3 regions of the Arthrobacter sp. 10N418 genome follow, and region 3 is predicted to be linked to each of the others. Evidence: riboswitches for the same ligand, from Rfam matches in the RefSeq annotation. Region 3 holds a riboswitch; each other region holds the start of a gene.
What was found. A riboswitch is a leader RNA that binds a small molecule or an ion and turns the genes downstream of it on or off. The one in region 3 is predicted to bind thiamine pyrophosphate.

Region 1 (6,313 bases), on a different contig from region 3:
ATCTACGGCGCTACCGGAACTATCAACATGGCCGACCTCGCTATCAAGCTCGCCGACCTCGACCAGGGCACGCGGACCCTGCTGCACGTCATGCTGCTGGTTGCTTTCGGCATCAAGGCTGCGGTGTTCCCGCTGTCCTTCTGGCTCCCGGACTCCTACCCGACCGCGCCCGCCCCCGTCACGGCGGTGTTTGCCGGCCTGCTGACCAAGGTCGGGGTCTACGCCATGGTGCGCACGGAGACGCTCCTGTTCCCCGGGGACACGCTCAATGCGCCGCTCATGGTGGCCGCCTTGTTGACCATGGTCGTGGGGATCCTCGGCGCCCTGGCCCAGAGCGACATCAAGCGGCTCCTGTCCTTCACGCTGGTCAGCCACATCGGCTACATGGTGTTCGGACTGGCGATGTCAACGGCGGCCGGCCTGGCCGCCGCGGTCTTCTACGTCGTCCACCACATCACCATCCAGACCAGCCTGTTCCTGGTGACCGGCTTGATTGAACGCCGGGGCGGAAGCTCCTCGGTGGACCGCGTGGCCGGCCTGGCCAAGCTGTCCCCGCTGCTGGCCGTGCTCTTCTTCGTCCCCGCGATGAACCTGGCCGGGATCCCGCCGTTCTCGGGCTTCCTGGGTAAGCTCGGGCTCCTGCAGGCGGGCATCCAGCTCGGCACGCCGCTGGCCTACGCACTGGTGATCGGGGGAGTGCTCACCAGCCTGCTGACGCTGCTGGCTGTCGCCAGGGTCTGGAACCGCGCGTTCTGGCGCAAACCCGAGGACGCGGAACATCCGGACCCGGTGCTGCTCGCCGCTTCCCGGGACTCGGCCACCGGAAACAGGGCAGGGAAGTCCAACGTCGTCTTGCTGCCGCGGACCATGGTGGGCTCCACCCTGGGCCTGGTGATCCTTGGCGTGGCGCTGACAGTTTTCGCAGGGCCCCTGTTCAAGGTGGCCGACCAGTCCGCAAGGGAGATGCTGGACAGGTCCTCGTACATCCAGGCGGTGCTGGGCGAGGATGCGCCCGTCCCGGCGCTCGCCGGGCCCGCGCCCGGCCAGCGGCCGGAGGGCCGGAAATGAGCCGGAAGCGGATCTCGCTGCGCCAGGAACTGCCGCTGCTGGTGTGGCTTGTGATCGTCTGGGGTGCCCTCTGGCAGAACTTCAGTCCGGGCAACCTGCTCTTCGGGGCACTCATCGCGGTGGTGGTGGCCAGGGTGTTCTACCTGCCGCCGGTGGAACTCGGCGGACGCTTCAACGCCCTCCGTGCGATCTTCTTCGCGTTTGTGTTCCTGGCGAAGGTCGTGGAGGCCAGCCTCCAGGTCCTGTTCCTTGCCGTCGTCCGCGGACCGCGGGTGATCAGCGCCGTCGTCGCCGTCCCGCTGCGGAGCCGTTCCGACCTCCTGGTGACGGCCACCGGGCATGTGATCTCGCTGATTCCCGGGTCGCTGGTGGTGGAGGTGGACAGGTCCACGTCCACGCTCTATATCCATGGGATCAATGTCCGTAATGCCGAGGACGGGGCCAGGCTCCGCAAGGAGGTCCGGGACACCGAGGCCTCCCTGATCCGCATCATGGGGACCAGGGACGAACTGTCCGCACTGAACCAGGAGGTGGGCGCGTGATGCAGCTAGTCCTGGCGGTGACCGCCGTCGTACTGTCCGTGGCCGCGGCCGGGGCCATCATCCGGATCGCGAGGGGCCCGTCGCTGCTGGACCGGGTGCTCGCGGTCGATGTGCTGTTGGCCATCTTCGGCGCCGCACTGTGCATTGACATGGCCGTCAACCGGAATTTGAACAACCTGATGCTGCTGGTGGCGATGTCCATCATCGGCTTCGTCGGCTCCGTCACGGTGGCCCGGTTCGTGGCGGACAGGAGGGAACCCACCCGTGATTCCTGACACGCTCCCCGCCGACGCCGTGATCGACGCCGTATCCGCCGTCTGCATGGTGGCCGGTGCGCTGATGTCCCTCGCTGCGGCCGTCGGGCTGCTGCGGTTCCCGGACCTCATGAGCCGGATGCACGCCGCGACGAAGCCCCAGGTGCTCGGCCTGTTCCTGCTGCTTCTGGCCGTGGGTCTGCAAATGCGCGTCTGGTGGGTCTGGCCCGTGCTGATGGTGGCCTGGCTCTTCCAGCTGCTCACCGTCCCTGTCGCCGCCCACATGGTGGGCCGGGCCGGCTACCGGACCAAGCACCTGCACCCGGAGCTGCTCAGCACGGACGAGCTCGAGGCCGTGGTCCAGAGGGCGGCCGCCCAGCGTCGGCTGGACGACGACGGCGGCGGGGCCGACGGCCGGGGTTAGACGATGTCCTGGGTCTTGGCGAAACGGGTGACCGCACGCTGCGTCCCGCGGTTGGCGAGAACCTGGATGATGGCGCTGACCGACGCGGAGATCAGGGCGAAGGTCAGTGCCGAGCGCAGCGTGGTGGGGACGTCGTCGTCATGGCCCTTGGGCGGCTTGTTGCCCGTGGTCTTTTCCCAGACGGTGTCGACGAGCTTGGTTCCGGCGAAGCCGGCCAGCAGGCTGATGCCGGTGCCCAGCAGCTTGATGACAATGTTCATTTTTGGGACTCCTTGCGGCAGGAAACAGGGCTTCCCCTAGCCTAGCGCCCAGCCCGGCCGAGTATCTCCGACAGTGCTTCGACCACCAGATCGTGGTCGGCTTTCTGGGGCAACCCGGAGACCGTGACGGTGCCGACCGCCCCCGTGCCCCTTAGGTAGATCGGAAAGGCGCCGCCGTGGGCGGCGAACATGGACTGGTCGAACCAGGCGTTGTCCTCGATCCGTCCGCCGGCTGCCCGGGCGCGGAGGCCCACGAGCAGCGACGGGACCTCGTACCGCACGGCAGTGCGTTTCTTGGCGTTGATCCACCGTTCGTTGTCCGGGGTGGCGCCGTCCAGTGCCGCGTGGAAGAGGACCTGCTCGCCTTTGCTGATATCGATGGCGATTGGCAGTGAGCGTGTCCTGCCCAGCTCAACGAGGAGGAGCCCGAGGTCCAGGGCGTCGTCCTTGCTGAAGGACGCGAACTGGAGCGCGTCGATCTCAGACAGGATGCGGCCGATCAGCGCCGCCAGGGACCCCGGCGGTTGCGGCTCGCTCGAGTCAGGGTCATAGTCAGCGGAGGACCCTGGTGTGGCTGGTGTAAGCGTCACAATAGTCCAGCTTTCCGGTTGGTTGCCCGTCTGCCCTCCGGCGGCAGCCCTTGTCCGCGCCACTGCCGACTCTATCAAGCCCGGTGCTCACGGACACCGGCGCCGACGTGTTCCCCGCCGACGTGTTCCCCGCCGCCGGGGGCCCGGGCCGGCCGCCGGCTCCGGATTGTGACTGCCGGCCGCGGATTCCCGGACGGCCGGGTGTAAACTGGACACCGCCCACAAGGGCGATTTTAGATACGACAGGGGAGCGCCGCCGTCGGTCATCACCGGGGAGACCCGGGGAAGCCAAAGGTGGGCGCTGAGAGTGCGGACAACCGCAGACCCTCGAACCTGATCCGGTTAGTACCGGCGCAAGGGAGTCGAGTTCTCAGAGTGCCCGGAGCGGCGGCGAAAGCCACAGCCGGCCGGGGCACTCTCCCCTCCTGTTCCTCAGGAGGACGACATGACTGATATTTTTGCAAACCAGACACTCAACCGGCGCGGCTACAACTGGCGTGTGGTCGACATCGTCGTGGCTGCGCTGATCGCCGTTGCCGGCGGCGTAATCTTCTGGGCTTGGGATCAGGGCGCCAACCTGGTCTCGGCACCTGTTAATGCGCTCTACCCGCCGCTGTCCGGGCTCTACGCAGGCGGCTGGATGATTCCGGCCATCCTGGGCATGCTCATTGTCCGCAAGCCGGGGGCGGCGTTGTTCTGCGAAACCGTCGCCGCTACGGGCGAGCTGATCATGGGCTCGCAGTACGGCACGACGGTGCTGATTTCCGGTGTCCTGCAGGGCCTCGGTGCGGAACTGGTGTTCGCCGCGTTCCTGTACAAGAGGTTCAACCTGCCGGTGTCCCTGCTGGCAGGGGCCGGCGCGGGCCTGTTCTGCGGCCTGAACGACTCCTTCCTGCCCTGGGGCTGGAACATCGCCTACGAGCCCGGGGACAAGCTCGCCTACATCATCTTCACGGCAGTCTCCGGCGCAGTAATCGCCGGAGCCCTGGCCTGGCTCGCCACCCGCGGCCTGGCCAGGACCGGGGTCCTGAGCTCCTTCGCGTCCCGCAAGGCCGCCGCAGAGCCCGTCTCCTCCTGACGTCCGCGCGCCGCACATGACACCTTCCAACACGGTCCGCCCGGCAGCGGTCACGGCCCGCGGCTGGGGCTGGCGGCACGCCGGCCGGCCCCGGCCCGCGGTCAACGGACTGGACCTGGACATCCGGCCCGGGGAACGGGTGCTGCTGCTGGGCCCTTCCGGCGCCGGCAAGTCCACGCTGCTCCACGCCCTGGCGGGCGTGCTCGGCGACAGTTCCGCCGGCGCCGCGGGCGGAGCCGGTTCGCCGGGCCTGCCCGCGGAGGCGGAGGATTCCGACGAGACAGGGAGCCTCCTGATCGACGGCGCTCCGCCACGCGCGCAGCGCGGCCGGGCCGGGCTCATGCAGCAGGACCCGGAAACCCAAGTGGTGCTCTCGCGCCTCGGCGACGACGTCGCCTTCGGGGCGGAGAACCTTTCCGTGCCACCGGAGAGAATCTGGCGGCGTGTGAAGGAAGCGCTCGACGACGTCGGGCTGGGCCGGCTGCCGCTGGACCACCCGACGTCGGCCCTCTCCGGCGGGCAGAAGCAGCGACTGGCGCTTGCCGGCATCCTGGCGATGCGTCCCGGTCTGCTCCTTCTCGACGAACCCACCGCCAATCTGGACCCTGCCGGCGTCCTGGAAGTCCGCGACGCCGTGGGCCGCAGCCTGGACAAGACCGGGGCCACCCTGGTTGTGGTGGAACACCGCGTGGCCGTGTGGAAAGACCTCGTGGACCGGATCGTGGTGCTGCAGCCGGGGTCGGCCACGGAATCCGCCGTGCTGATCGACGGGCCCCCCGACCAGGTGCTGGAGCAGGCGCGGGACATGCTCATTGCTGCGGGCGTCTGGGTGCCGGGGCATGTGCCAACGACGCGGGCCCGTTCAGCGGGGGGTACGGCGGGGACAGCCGGGACCCTCGGGACGTCCGGGGCAGCCGGGGTGGCGGCCGGAGCGCTGCTGCTGGCCGCGGAAGACCTGGCGGTGTCCCGTGAGCGGCCGCGCCGGGCGGGCTGGCGCGGGGGGTTCCGGACCATTCCGCCGCATCCCGTGCAGTCCGGCATCACAGCGCGGGTCCGTGCGGGGGCGGCCCTGACCATCACCGGACCCAACGGTTCGGGGAAGTCGACCTTTGCCCTTACCCTGGCCGGTCTCCTGCAGCCTGTCTCCGGGGCGGTCTCCGCAACGATGGAGCTCAGCGCAGGCGCCGGGATCGACCCGTACCGGTGGAAGGCCCAGCAGCTGATCGCCAGGATCGGGACCGTCTTCCAGGAACCCGAGCACCAGTTCGTCACAGGCCGCGTGCTTGACGAGCTGATGTTCGGGCCCAGGCACCTCGGCTATGGCGAGGAGCGTGTGGACGAGCTGCTGGAGCGGCTGCGGCTGACGGAGCTGGTGGACGCCAACCCCTACACGCTCTCCGGCGGTGAAAAGCGGCGGCTCTCGGTGGCCACCGTGCTCGCCGCCCACCCTCGGGTGCTGGTGCTCGACGAACCCACGTTCGGTCAGGATGCCAACACCTGGGCCGAGCTCGCCTCGTTCCTTTCCGAGCTCCTCGAGGCCGGAACGGCCGTCGTCTCCGTCACGCACGATCAGGAATTTACCGCCGTCCTCGGCGGCGCCGAACTCAGCCTCAACGCACCGGGGCTGGAGGTGGCGGCGCCATGAGGGAAGTCCTGAGCCTGCGCGGCAACCGTTCCCTGCTGACCCGGGCCAATCCGCTGGCCAAGTTCGCCGCCGTCGTCATGATCACCCTGGTGCTGGCATTGTCGATCGACTGGGTCTCGGCGTCCGTGGCGCTTGCCTTCGAACTGATGCTTGTCCCCCTGGCCGGGCTGACCGTTCCCCTCCTCTCGCAGCGGGGCTGGCCGCTGACGCTCGCCGCGGCGCTGGGCGGCTGGAGCACCGCTATCCTCGCGCCGGACACCGGACCCATATTGTTCGATGCCGGCATCTGGTCCATCAGCGCCGGATCCCTGCAGCTGGGCCTCGGCTTCATGCTCCGCGGACTCGCCATCGCGCTGCCCGCGGTGCTGCTGATGAGCTGCACCGATCCCACGGACCTGGCGGACGCCCTGGCGCAGAACGCTAAGCTTCCGCACCGCTTCGTCCTGGGCACC
Region 2 (6,313 bases), on a different contig from region 3:
GGGATGAGCCGGGTTCGTCGACGGTTTTACTCGTCATCTGTTTCGCCCAGTCCACTCTCCTTGAGCGGCTTGGCGACCCTGCGGCTGCTGACGGATTCGGTCCAGATGCCGGCCTTGCGCTCGGCTTCGAGCTCGGCGCGGGCGGCGGCCTTGGCCTCGCGGCGTTCGATCTGCTCGTCGCGCTTCTGCCCGCGGGTGGGGCGGTCGCCGATGTCGGCGAAGCGCACGTCGGTGCCGCGGGGCGCGGCGAGCAGTTCCGCGCCGGCCATCATGGTCGGCTCCCAGTCGAAGACGACGCCGTCGTCCTCGCCGATGACCACCGTGTCGCCCGGCACGGCACCCTGCTTGAAGAGTTCGTTCTCGACACCAAGCTTGGCGAGGCGGTCGGCGAGGTAGCCGATCGCTTCCTCGTTGGTGAAGTCGGTCTGCTTGACCCAGCGGACGGGCTTGTCGCCAATGACGCGGAACAGCGGCTCGAGGTTCTTCTCTTCGCGGCGGATCTTGAAGCCGGACTCGTTGACGGCGCGCGGCTTCAGGATCGGGGCGTGCACCTTGGGCGGCGCGGCGGCGAGGGCGTCGCGGGCGGCCTGGACGATTTCACCCATGGCAAAGCCGAGCTGGCGGAGGCCCTCGTGGCTCGTGGCGGAGATCTCGAAGACCTTGTAGCCGCGGGATTCGAGTTCCGGCCGGACAAACTCGGCCATGTCCTTGCCGTCGGGCAGGTCCACCTTGTTCAGGGCCACGAGGCGGGGGCGGTGGTTCAGCGGAACCACCTGGCCGTCGGCTCCGCTGTAGCTCATGTCCACGGCGTACTTTTCGAGTTCAGCCTCGATGATGGCCAGGTCCGAGAGCGGGTCGCGGTCCGACTCGAGCGTGCCACAGTCCAGCACGTGCACCAGGGCGGCGCAGCGTTCGACATGGCGCAGGAAGTGGTGGCCGAGGCCCTTGCCTTCGCTGGCGCCCTCGATGAGGCCCGGGACGTCGGCAATGGTGAAGCGGACGTCGCCGGACTGGACGACGCCGAGGTTCGGGATGAGCGTGGTGAAGGGGTAGTCGGCGATCTTGGGCCGCGCAGCCGACATGGCGGCGATGAGGCTGGACTTGCCGGCGGAGGGGAAGCCGACGAGGGCGATGTCCGCGATGGACTTCAGTTCCAGGACGACGTCGCTGGACTCGCCTTCGATGCCGAGCAGCGCGAAGCCGGGGGCACGGCGCTTCTGCGAGGAGAGCGAGGCGTTCCCGAGTCCGCCAATGCCGCCGGCGGCCGCGATGTATTCGGCCCCTTCGCCCACGAGGTCGGCCAGGACGGTGCCGTCCTTGGATTTCACCACGGTGCCCACGGGGACCGGAAGGATCAGGGTTTCGCCGTGTTTGCCGGCTCGCCAGTCGCCCATGCCGGGACCGCCGTTGGTGGCGTGCCGGTGCGGGGCGTGGTGGTAATCAAGCAGGGTGGTGGTCTGGGGATCGACACGCAGGATGACGTCGCCGCCGTTGCCGCCGTTGCCGCCGTCGGGACCGCCGAGGGGCTTGAACTTCTCGCGGTGGACGGAGACACAGCCGTGGCCGCCGGTACCGCCGGATACGTGCAGTACTACCCGGTCTACAAAGCTCGCCACGTGGATCTCCTCAGTGCTGTTCCCCGGGGCCCAGAGGGTCCCAAGATGATTGTAATGCGGTTAAAACACCGGTGGAGCGGACCTAATGGCCCGCCCCACCGATTTAGAACTTGTTGTTACTCTGCAGCTGCAGCAGCCACGATGTTCACAACGCGACGACCGCGGCGGGTGCCGAACTCGACGGCGCCGGGGGCCAGGGCGAACAGGGTGTCGTCGCCGCCGCGTCCTACGCCGGCGCCCGGGTGGAAGTGGGTGCCGCGCTGGCGGACGATGATCTCGCCTGCGGAGACTACCTGGCCGCCGAAGCGCTTGACGCCGAGGTACTGGGCGTTTGAGTCACGACCGTTGCGAGTGGAACTCGCGCCTTTTTTATGTGCCATTTGAAATGCCTGCCTTTAAAATTCTGGGGAATCTGCTGAAAACCTGAACAGTAACGAGTGGTTACTTGATACCGGTGATCTTGACCTTGGTCAATTCCTGACGGTGACCCTGGCGCTTCTTGTAGCCGGTCTTGTTCTTGAACTTCTGGATGACGATCTTCGGACCACGAAGGTCTTCGAGGATCTCAGCCGTAACCGTTACCTTGGCCAGGTCCGCGGCAGCGGACGTGACCTTGTCACCGTCTACCAGGAGCAGTGCGGGCAGCTCAAAGGTGCTGCCGGCTCCACCGGGGACGCGGTTCAGGGTAACGAAGTCTCCAACGGAAACCTTCTCTTGGCGGCCGCCTGCGCGGACAATCGCGTACACCACTGGGGAACTCACTTCTCTCGACGTTTATTACTAGATTTGCGTGCGGAACCTGGGGCCAATGTGTTCGGACCGGCTCACGCTGTGCCTCTACGCCGGTGGATTCCCCGGGGGAATCCATGAGCTATCCCGTGGACAACGCCATCCGAAAATCGAATGAACTGTCCTCAAGGTCATAACCCAAGTATTGGCGTAAGCACCGAAGGTCTAGACTACGCTAATTTTGCCTTCGGCCGCAAACGAGGCTGGTTCCGGCGGGCTCTGCGTGATGGACGCCACTCTCTTTGGACAGAGCGATCCTGCAGCGACTTCCCGAACCGTGCCCGACTATCGTACAGGCTGCACGGGCCAGGTCGGTTCAGGCGTGCAGGCGCGGCGCGTCGAAAAATGCGACCTCGTAGCGCGAGGACTGGCGGAAGGCCAGGGCCATGGCCTCCCTCTCGGACGCCGAGGCGTGCCTGGCTGCCGCGTCGGTATACGCGATGGCCTGCCGGGTCGCGGCGGCAAATCCTTCGTCGGCGTAGGTGCGGAGCCACACGGCATAGGGATGGCTTCCCGGGGAACCCGCGGCGAGGAACTGTCCGTGCAGGGCCTCCCCCACCTCGGCGTAGAGCCAGAAGCACGGAAGGGCCGCCGCCACCAGCACCGCGTAGCTGCCGGATGCCGAGGCGGCCAGCAGGTGGTCGACATAGGACTTCGTGACCGGACCCAGGGTGGCTTCGGCGGAGCGGGTGCTGAGCCAGGTCCGGTGCAGCTCCGATTCCACCTCGAGGCATTGCTGCGCCGAGCCGGCCCAGAACAGTTGCTCGGCGTCCGAGGGCGCGAGCGCGGCGGCACGGGCCAGGACCCGTGAGTAGCCGTTGAGGTAGATGGCGTCCTGCGCAAGGTAGTAGGCAAACTCGTTCTCGGGCAGCGTGCCGTCGGCCAGGCCCCGGATGAAGTCGAGGGCATGGATTGCCTCCAGATCGCCGGCCGCCTGGTTCCGGAGCGCCTCTACGAACTCGCCCTCCGCCGGGGCGCGGTCCGGGATGCGGCCGTGCCCCTCCGTGAGGTGCTGAAGATGATGGAAGTGGTGGACGGGGCCGTTACCGGAGCCGACGTCCAGTCCGTTTGCAGCCCGCAACGCACCCTGCAGCCACGGTTTGACCTCCCGCAGCGCTGCCTCCCAGTCCCCCACCCGGGCCTGCACCGTGGCCATGGCCGAGGACAGGGAGCACCCTGTGCCGTGGCTGTTGCGTGTGGCGACGCGCTCCCCCGGCACCACGACGGTCTCCTGTCCCAGCAGTCCTCCGGTGTTGACGAGCGCGTCCGGGCAACCGCCGCCGCTCCCGCCCTCCCGGTCTTTCAGGTGGCCGCCCTTGACGAGGACAGTGGTGCCGACCAGCGCGGCCAGGCGTTTGCCCTGCTCCAGGGCCTCGTCCCAGTCCCCGGCGACGGGTTCATGTAAAAGGATCGCCAGTTCGGCGAGGTTGGGCGTGATCAGGTCGGCGAGCGGCAGTAAGGCGTGGAGCGCGGCTTCAGCGGATTCCTGCAGGAGGCGGTCCCCGCTGGTCGCCACCATCACGGGATCCAGGACCACGACGGCGGGCCTGACCTTTTCGAGCCAGCTGCGGACGGCGTCAATCACCGCGGCGTCGCCCAGCATGCCGATCTTCACGGCGTCGATGCCGATGTCGTCGCTGATCGCGTTCAGCTGCCGGGTAAGGAACGCTGCCGGCGGAACGTGGACCGCCGTGACTCCGCGCGTGTTCTGCGCGGTCAGCGCCGTGATCGCCGCCATGCCGTAGCCCCCGTTCGCGGCGATGCTCTTCAGGTCCGCCTGGATCCCCGCGCCGCCGGACGGGTCGGAACCGGCGATGGCCAGGACGCGGGGAGGCCGGGTTTGCGCGGACCGGCGTGGCGGGTACGGAAGAAATGATGAGGACAAGAGAGACATCCCTTCGCCGGTGCTAGCCGGACAGGTTCAACGGGTCTGGATCTCAGCCGGCCCAATGCGCGGCACCCCGTGTCAGTGCTCCAGCCTAGCCTCATCCGTTAAATAACCGCGGGTGCGGCCCGGTTCCGGCGTATTGCTACGCCGGTCCGGGCCGCACCCGCGGTCCTGCCGGGCCGGGCCGGCTAGAGCTCCGAGGCCGGTACGCCGACGCCGAGGATGATCGGCTCGCTGGCTGCCGGCTTGGCTGCCGGCTTGCCCGCGGCAGGCGCCTTGGCTTCATGAACCGAAACGGCTGCGGCCGATGCCGTTGCCTCGCGGTGCTGGACGGACGTCTCGTTGGCTGCGCCCTGGGCGCGGCTGGCGCTCCGGTTGCGGCGTCCGCGGCGGCCGCCGGACGTGGTGCCGGTCGCGACAGCAGGCTCGGGAACAGCAGGCTCGGAAACCGTGGACTCCGGAACAGTCGCCACGGCCGCAGGGGCCGCGGCTTGGCCCCTCGCCGGACGGCGCTGCGCTTCGGCCCCTGTGCTTTCCCCGGCTTCGCCGAGGTGGGCGAACGCCTCGGTCAGGAGGTCGAGCGTCAGGGAAGGCACCTGCGACTCCTCGGCGTGTTCGACGAAGGGCAGGGCAACCTGCTCGCCGCCGAAGGTCAGGACGGCGCCTGGGCGTCCGGCTGCTTCCTCCGTGGCGGCAAGCTTCGTGACTGCGTCGACGGCGGCCTGGCGGGCCCCCGCTTCGCTGGCAGCGGCTGCCTCCCCGTCGTGCAGGTGGGCGGCGTGTGCTGCCGCGGCGATGTTCGCCAGGGCTGCACGGGTCGCCTCGGCTTTGGCGTGCCGCTCCGCCTCGGTGGGTTCGGCGTGCACTGCTGCCGGCGCGGACGGGGTTGCTTCCGGGGTGCCCTGGCCGCCCTTGCCGCGGCGGCGGCTCTTGCGCTCGGTCCGCGCTGCGGGCTGGGCCTCGGCACGGGGAACGTAGTGTTCGGCGGCGACGGTATTGGCGCGGCGGTGCTCGACGGGCTCGTCGTGGGTGACAATTCCGCGGCCTGCGCAGGCTTCGCACTGTTCGCCGAAGACCTCGAGCAGCCCCGTGCCCATCCGCTTGCGGGTCATCTGAACGAGCCCCAACGAGGTCACCTCGGCCACCTGGTGCTTGGTGCGGTCCCGGCCCAGGCACTCCACCATGCGGCGCAGCACGAGGTCGCGGTTCGATTCCAGCACCATGTCGATGAAGTCGATCACGATGATGCCGCCGATGTCGCGCAGCCGCAGCTGCCGGACGACTTCCTCCGCCGCCTCCAGGTTGTTCTTGGTGACGGTTTCTTCAAGGTTGCCGCCGCTGCCGGTGAACTTTCCGGTGTTGACGTCCACCACGGTCATGGCCTCGGTGCGGTCGATCACGAGGGAACCGCCCGAGGGCAGGAAGACCTTGCGGTCAAGGGCCTTGTGGATCTGCTCGTCGATGCGCCAGGCAGCGAAGATGTCCGTGTCCTTTGTCCACTTCTCGAGCCGGCCCACGAGGTCCGGTGCCACGTAGGTGACGTAGGCCTCGATGGTGTCCCAGGCCTCCTCGCCGGAGACGATCAGCTTGGAGAAGTCCTCGTTGAAGACGTCGCGGACCACCTTGATGGTCAGGTCGGGTTCGCCGTAGAGCAGCTCCGGGGCAAGCATCTTGGTCGAGGTGGCTTGGCTCTCGATGCCCTCCCACTGGGCGCGGAGGCGGTTGATGTCGTGCGTCAGTTCTTCTTCGGAGGCACCTTCGGCCGCGGTGCGGACGATGACGCCGGCGTCTTCTGGCAGGCGGTCCTTGAGGATCCGCTTGAGGCGGTTGCGTTCGACGTCGGGCAGCTTGCGCGAGATGCCCGTCATGGAACCGCCGGGCACGTAGACGAGGTAGCGGCCGGGCAGCGAGATCTGGCTCGTAAGCCGGGCGCCCTTGTGGCCGACCGGGTCCTTGGTGACCTGGACGAGGACTGAGTCGCCGGACTTCAGCGCGTTTTCGATCCGGCGCTGCTTGCCTT
Region 3 (6,313 bases):
AGATCCTCGGCGGCGAAACCCGCAGGATCCGCCTGGCCAAGACCGGTCCCACCATCATCATGCTCGCGGGCCTCCAGGGTGCCGGCAAGACCACCCTCGCCGGCAAGCTCGCCAAGTACCTCAAGGCCCAGGGCCACAGCCCCATGCTGGTCGCTTCCGACCTGCAGCGCCCCAACGCCGTCAACCAGCTGCAGATCGTCGGCCAGCGCGCCGGCGTCCCGGTGTTCGCCCCGCACCCGGGCGCCACGTCCGCCGAGCTTGAGCACCCCGCCGGGGACCCGGTCGCCGTTTCCCGCGCCGGAGTCGAGGAAGCCCGCCGCACGCTGCACGACGTCGTGATCGTGGATACTGCCGGCCGTACCGGCGTCGACGCCGACATGATGGAGCAGGCCCGCCAGATCCGCCAGGCGATCGTCCCGAACGAAGTCCTCTTCGTCATCGACTCGATGATCGGCCAGGACGCCGTCAACACGGCGCTCGCCTTCGATGAAGGCGTCAACTTCACCGGCATCGTGCTCTCCAAGCTCGACGGCGACGCCCGTGGCGGTGCGGCGCTCTCAGTCGCCTCAGTGACCGGCAAGCCCGTCATGTTCGCGTCCACCGGCGAAGGCCTCGACGACTTCGAGCTCTTCCACCCGGACCGCATGGCCTCACGCATCCTTGATCTCGGCGACGTGCTCACCCTGATCGAGCAGGCCGAAAAATCCTGGGACAAGGACGAAGCCGCACGGATGGCGAAGAAGTTCGCCGACCAGGAAGACTTCACCCTGGACGACTTCCTGGCCCAGATGCAGCAGATCCGCAACATGGGCTCCATGAAGAAGATGCTCATGATGATGCCGGGCGCGCAGAACATCCGGCAGCAGCTTGAACAGTTCGACGAACGCGAGATTGACCGCGTCGAGGCCATTGTCCGGTCCATGACGCCGCACGAGCGCGTCGCGCCCAAAATCATCAACGGCTCCCGCCGCGCCCGCATCGCCCGCGGCTCCGGCGTGCACGTCTCCGAGGTCAACGGCCTCCTGGAGCGCTTCGCCCAGGCCCAGAAGATGATGAAGAAGATGGCTGCCGGCGGCGGGATGCCCGGAATGCCGGGGATGCCCGGCATGGGCGGCGGAGGGGCCCGCAAGGGCGCCAAGAACGCCCCCAAGAAGAAGGCCCGCTCCGGCAACCCGGCCAAGGCAGCGCAGGAACTCCGTGACGCCGAAGCCCGGCGTGCGGCAGGGCCGACCAACCCCGTGCCCACCGGCGCGTCCTTCGGGCAGCAAGGCGGGGACTTCGATCCCTCCCAGCTGAACCTGCCCAAGGGCTTCGATAAGTTCCTCGGCGGCAGCAAGTAACCGGCAGCCCGCAGCTATGTCGCAGGCCCCCTTGCGGGACCGGTGCCCTAGGGTTAGATCATGTTCAAGCAGCGCGTAGTCTTCGTCCACGGGGCGGGCAGCTTCGGGGCCTCCGCGTGGCCAAAGCAGCACGGGATGGCGCTGGGCTACGACGCCCTGTTCCTGCGCCGCCACGGCTTCGACGCCGTCGCTGAACCGCTCGAATCCGACTTCGCCGCCGACGCAGCCATCGTGCTGGGCGCGCTCGCCGACGACGGACGCGGCGCGGCCGGCGGCCACGTCGTGGCGCACTCCCAGGGCGCCATCTCCGCGATGATGGCCGCCGTCGAACGGCCAGACCTCGTCCAGTCCCTCACCCTGGTGGAACCGGGCTGCCTCTCCCTGACGGCGGAACTGCCGGCCACGGCCGCGCACCGGACCCTGATGCAGCCGCTGTTCGACGTCCGCCACCATCTGAGCGACGACGATTTCCACAGGGAATTTGTGCGCCGCGCGTTTTCGGCGGAGGCTCCCGGCGCCACCACCCCGGAGGCACGACGCGCCGCCCGGCGGCTGAGGCTGCAGGCCCCTGCCTGGGAGGCGCCCCTGCAGATCGTGCCAGGGGTCCCCACACTGGTGCTCACCGGCGGCTGGGAACCACTGTACGAGGAAATCGCAGGCTACCTGCGTGAAACCGGTGCCCTGCACCGCGTCGCCGCGGGAGGACACCGGCCCCAGGACTCAGCGGACGGGGACCGGGTCATCCGCTCGTTCATTGCAGAGGTCAGCCGGCGCCAACACGCACAAGCGTCCTAGCCGAGGATGCCTAGGATGCTGCGGGTCCGCCTACGGAAGGCTCCGGCAGGTAGACCTTGCCGCCCGAGGCAAGGAACCCGTCGCTCTTGGCCTGCGTTCCGGCCGCCAGCTGTGCCAGGGCGGCCTGGGAATCCGCTGAACCGTACTCATCCCGGATGTTCTGGCTGATCCGCATGGAACAGAATTTTGGCCCGCACATCGAACAGCAGTGCGCCGTCTTGGCCGGTTCGGGCGGCAACGTCTCGTCGTGGAAAGCCTCTGCGGTGACCGGACCCAGGGAAGGGCGAACTGGTCCCGCCAGCGGAACTCGAACCGTGCCTTGGACAGGGCGTCATCGCGTTCGTGGGCGCCCGGGTGGCCCTTGGCCAGGTCGGCCGCCATCGGCCGCGATCTTCTAGGTGATCACTCCCGTTTTGACATCGTCCTTGTTCGGCAGCCCGAGGTGCTCCTTGGGCGTGACATAGCAGAGCATCGCGGTGCCGTACCGGGCGATCTCCGTGGCGCCGATGGCCAAGGTGATGTGGTCATAGCCCGGTGCGATATCCGCGACCAGCGGCCCGAGCGTGTAGAACGGTGCGCCCTGGCAGAGCTCCTGCTGGCGCTCCACGTTTTCACGGACCAGATGGAACGGCACATGGCCCGGCCCCTCCGGGAACGCGACATCGTATTTGGCGAAGATCGATCAGGGCCCGTCAAAGTGCGTGTAGAGGAAGTTCTCCCGGTGGTGCGCCAGGCACCAGCCGGCCATGATCGAGCCTCCGCGCGAGGCGATGCCCGTGACCCGGTCGGCGGTCAGTGGCAGATAGCATTGATCTTCACCAGGAAGGCTTTGCCGATGATCATGGGCTCGGATTCGGCGTGGTTGATGTTGTTCGGGATGGTGGTCCGGCCGGCCGCCACCTCGCCGCGGACCAGTTCGACGCGGCAGTTTTCGCGTAAGGCGACGAACGGCATCTCCGGCGTGACCACACCTTGCCGTGCGTGGCGCATCTGGGTCACCGTCCGGCCGGCGACGGCGCGGGGCACCGGCCGGGCGCCCTTCCACTCGGCGGACGCGTCACCGCGGCGCACGGCCGACCTGCCGTCGTCGAGCAGGTTCCGTTCCCGCCCGCTGTACGGCTCGGTATCGGCCCTGGCCGCAATCCACGGTGCGCGGAGCGGTTCCAGCCCCAGGACCGGGTCGCTGCCCGGCCCGGCCGTGCGGTAGACCCGGAACGGGGCGTTGGCGGCGCCGCCCGGAGCGGCCGCCAGCGCAATCTCGGTCACCGGAACACGGATGCCGTGCTCCGGATCGGTGGCGAACGCCAGGGAACGCGACTTCAGCGACTGTGTGGGGGCCGCGGGCTGGTTTTGTGCGGGCTGGTCTTGGTTGGTCCGGTCTTGTCCGGCCCGGTTTTAGGCAGGGCTGTGCTGTGCAGATTGGGTGCTCACGAAAATACTCACTTCCTTCGCCGGCATTACCCGGACAGGTTCAACGGTCGCAGGCTGCGTCAGCCCGATCTCAGCCCCTGCAGGGGCGCCCGTGTGGTCGTAGAAGAAGCTACCTCAGGGGCCCCGAGGTCCACCCGAGTGTGGCGGGCCCCGGATCGTCGCGTGGATCCAGCCACGGCGGCGGGCCCATTTGGAATAAATTGAAGCTTCAAGTAATTTTAATGTATGCAAGGTCATCGAAGGTCGGTGGCCACTGAACCACCGGAGCGTTCAAATGACTGCCGAAGCCACCAGCCACGATCTTCTTCCCGCCGCACTCACCATGGGCACTGTGATGCTCAAAGTCGGCGACATGCGGCTCATGACGGATTACTACCAGCGTGCCCTGGGCCTTGACATCGTGGCCGAGCAGGACGGCGGGCTCTACCTCGGCCGCCGCCAGAAGCCGCTCGTCCACCTCGCCCCCGCCCCCGGCCTAAACATCCCCTCCCGCGGCGAGGCCGGCCTCTTCCACACCGCACTGCTCTTCGAGGACCAGCCTGCCCTGGCCGCCACGGTCGCGAGCGCGGCCCAGTACGAGCCGCAGTCCTTCACCGGGAGCGCCGACCACCTTGTCAGCGAGGCGTTCTATTTCAACGACCCCGAAGGCAACGGAATCGAGCTCTACTACGACCGTCCGCGGGCCGCGTGGTCCTGGGACGGCAAGAACGTCGTGATGGACAGCCTCGCCCTGCCGCCGCAGCGCTATCTGGAACAGTTCCTGACCGAAGAATCCGTGAGCGGCCAGCGCGAGGCCGATGCCGGCGTCGGGCACGTCCACCTGCAGGTGGGCGACGTCCAGTCGGCCCACGACTTCTACGTCGGGACCCTGGGGTTTGAGAAGACGGCGGGCTGGCACGGCCAGGCGCTGTTCGTCTCCGCCGGCGGCTACCACCACCACATGGCTATGAACGTCTGGAACAGCCGCGGCGCCGGGCCCCGTCGGGATACCCTCGGCCTGGGCGAAGTGCTGATTGAAGTGCCTTCGGGGGACGACGTCGGAGCCCTCGCCGACCGTCTCAAGGTTGCCGGTGTCCAGTCCCACCACACCGGCGCCGAGCTGCGGTTCGAGGATCCGTGGCGCAACCGCATCCGTGTCGCTGTCCGCTGAGCACCCGCTGAGTCCGGCGCGGTCGCCGGGCGCGTGAGCCGTCCGCGGACGCACCATGTTGCGGTCAGCCACAGCTGTCCGGGATTTATTCCCACCGGTTTGCCATGCCCCGGTCCGCCACGCAGCCCTCGTTGACGGACACCGTTGCACGCAGCCCGTCTGCCTGCCGGGCACCGTTGCACGAAGCCTGCCTGCCGGACTGGTGATTGGCGAGTGCGCCGCCGCCGCCAAAGGCCTGCCGCTGCCCGTGCTGCGGCGGTGCGTAAGCTCTCCGCTTTCGCCAGGCACTGGACATGCCCAACGTTCAAGGGCAGCGCCTCAGGGGCATGTCCAACGCAGGCGGCCGGGAACGGACATAGTGCCAGCATGTCCATTGGTCGCGGTCGGGGGAGGGTATGTCCGCAGGCGAGGCCGGATGGAAGAGTTTCGACCACGGTCCAGGGGAGGTCATGTCCGGTCCGGGCGCGGCCGGGCTCGAGCGGCTAGGCTGAAACAACAATCCAGCCGCGACTCATGAGGAGTGTTTCCTTGGGATTCACCGAAATCTTTGTTTCCACCCACAACGCAGCCCTCAAGCGCGCCGGGGCCCTGGACGGCGGCGCGCCTGCCGCCCCGGGCGCCGTACGGATCCCGGACATCAGTGACTTCGAAGTCGAACGGCTCGGGGACCTGGCCGGCACCGCCGTCCACGCCGCCGGCGCCGACTATGAGCTGGCCATGGTGGATGTGGCCAGCGACTCCCTGCTCGGCGTTCCGCATGCCATGGTCCGGGCCCTCGCCGAGTTGCTCAGCTACGAGACCGAAGACGAAGGCAACATCCTGGAAGACGTGGCGGCGAGCTGGGCTGCCGAGGAGGACATGCCCTTCGGTGCGGACCAGGCCACAGGCTACGTCCGGCAGCTTGCCGAACTCGCGGCCGGCATCGACCCGGCCACGAAGTCTGAGCTCTACGTCTGGACATCCTGACTGGGGCCGCGACGTGCCTTCCGGGGTGAAATCAGCCACTGCATGGGTGTCAAGTCGAAATCCCGGCGCTGATCTGGCACAATGAACAGGTACTTGATCTGCGTGGCCCCTCTCTCCGCGTCCGGATCTTGTCCTTTTAGAACCCCCTAGTATGGCCCGCCCCACGGGTGCAGAACGCCGGGCTCGACCCCGTTTCAGAAACAGGAGTGACCACAAAAGTGGCCGTAAAGATTCGCCTTAAGCGCTTCGGCAAGATGCGCGCACCGTACTACCGCATCGTCGTCATGGACGCACGCTCCAAGCGTGATGGCCGTGCCATCGAAGAGATCGGCAAGTACCACCCGACCGAAGAGCCCTCGTACATCGAGGTCGACACGGACCGTGCCCAGTACTGGCTCGGCGTCGGCGCACAGCCGTCCGAGCAGGTTGCCGCGATCCTCAAGATCACCGGAGACTGGCAGAAGTTCAAGGGTCTCCCCGGCCAGGAGGGCACCTTGAAGACCAAGGCTCCCAAGGCTGCCTTCGTTACCCCGGAAAAGGGTTCCGTGATCATTCCGGAAGCCATCACCAAGAAGGCCAAGAAGGACGAAGCAGCCGAGGCCCCCGCCGACGCAGCAGCAGAGACCACCGA

Region 1: it holds a riboswitch for thiamine pyrophosphate, as region 3 does, so the genes downstream of both, AC1DCZ_RS12390 (ECF transporter S component) here and AC1DCZ_RS06010 (phosphomethylpyrimidine synthase ThiC) in region 3, are expected to answer to the same signal.
Region 2: it holds a riboswitch for thiamine pyrophosphate, as region 3 does, so the genes downstream of both, AC1DCZ_RS10050 (bifunctional hydroxymethylpyrimidine kinase/phosphomethylpyrimidine kinase) here and AC1DCZ_RS06010 (phosphomethylpyrimidine synthase ThiC) in region 3, are expected to answer to the same signal.

What each region holds. Positions count from the first base shown of each region.
Region 1 covers NZ_JBFTIK010000013.1:158,103-164,415, reverse strand. The annotation lists gene AC1DCZ_RS12420 (Na+/H+ antiporter subunit D) at 1-1,068, shown strand, start outside; gene AC1DCZ_RS12415 (Na+/H+ antiporter subunit E) at 1,065-1,610, shown strand; gene AC1DCZ_RS12410 (monovalent cation/H+ antiporter complex subunit F) at 1,610-1,885, shown strand; gene mnhG (monovalent cation/H(+) antiporter subunit G) at 1,875-2,288, shown strand; gene AC1DCZ_RS12400 (DUF4235 domain-containing protein) at 2,285-2,548, opposite strand; gene AC1DCZ_RS12395 (heme-degrading domain-containing protein) at 2,590-3,138, opposite strand; TPP riboswitch at 3,373-3,516, shown strand; gene AC1DCZ_RS12390 (ECF transporter S component) at 3,584-4,216, shown strand; gene AC1DCZ_RS12385 (ABC transporter ATP-binding protein) at 4,233-5,861, shown strand; gene AC1DCZ_RS12380 (energy-coupling factor transporter transmembrane component T family protein) at 5,858-6,313, shown strand, end outside.
Region 2 covers NZ_JBFTIK010000010.1:68,611-74,923, reverse strand. The annotation lists gene proB (glutamate 5-kinase) at 1-37, opposite strand, end outside; gene obgE (GTPase ObgE) at 27-1,616, opposite strand; gene rpmA (50S ribosomal protein L27) at 1,733-1,996, opposite strand; gene rplU (50S ribosomal protein L21) at 2,058-2,366, opposite strand; gene AC1DCZ_RS10050 (bifunctional hydroxymethylpyrimidine kinase/phosphomethylpyrimidine kinase) at 2,722-4,299, opposite strand; TPP riboswitch at 4,282-4,379, opposite strand; gene AC1DCZ_RS10045 (Rne/Rng family ribonuclease) at 4,482-6,313, opposite strand, start outside.
Region 3 covers NZ_JBFTIK010000005.1:181,636-187,948, forward strand. The annotation lists gene ffh (signal recognition particle protein) at 1-1,340, shown strand, start outside; gene AC1DCZ_RS06005 (alpha/beta hydrolase) at 1,401-2,135, shown strand; partial or broken gene AC1DCZ_RS06010 (phosphomethylpyrimidine synthase ThiC) at 2,146-3,494, opposite strand; TPP riboswitch at 3,562-3,669, opposite strand; gene AC1DCZ_RS06015 (VOC family protein) at 3,841-4,716, shown strand; gene AC1DCZ_RS06020 (hypothetical protein) at 5,245-5,682, shown strand; gene rpsP (30S ribosomal protein S16) at 5,901-6,313, shown strand, end outside.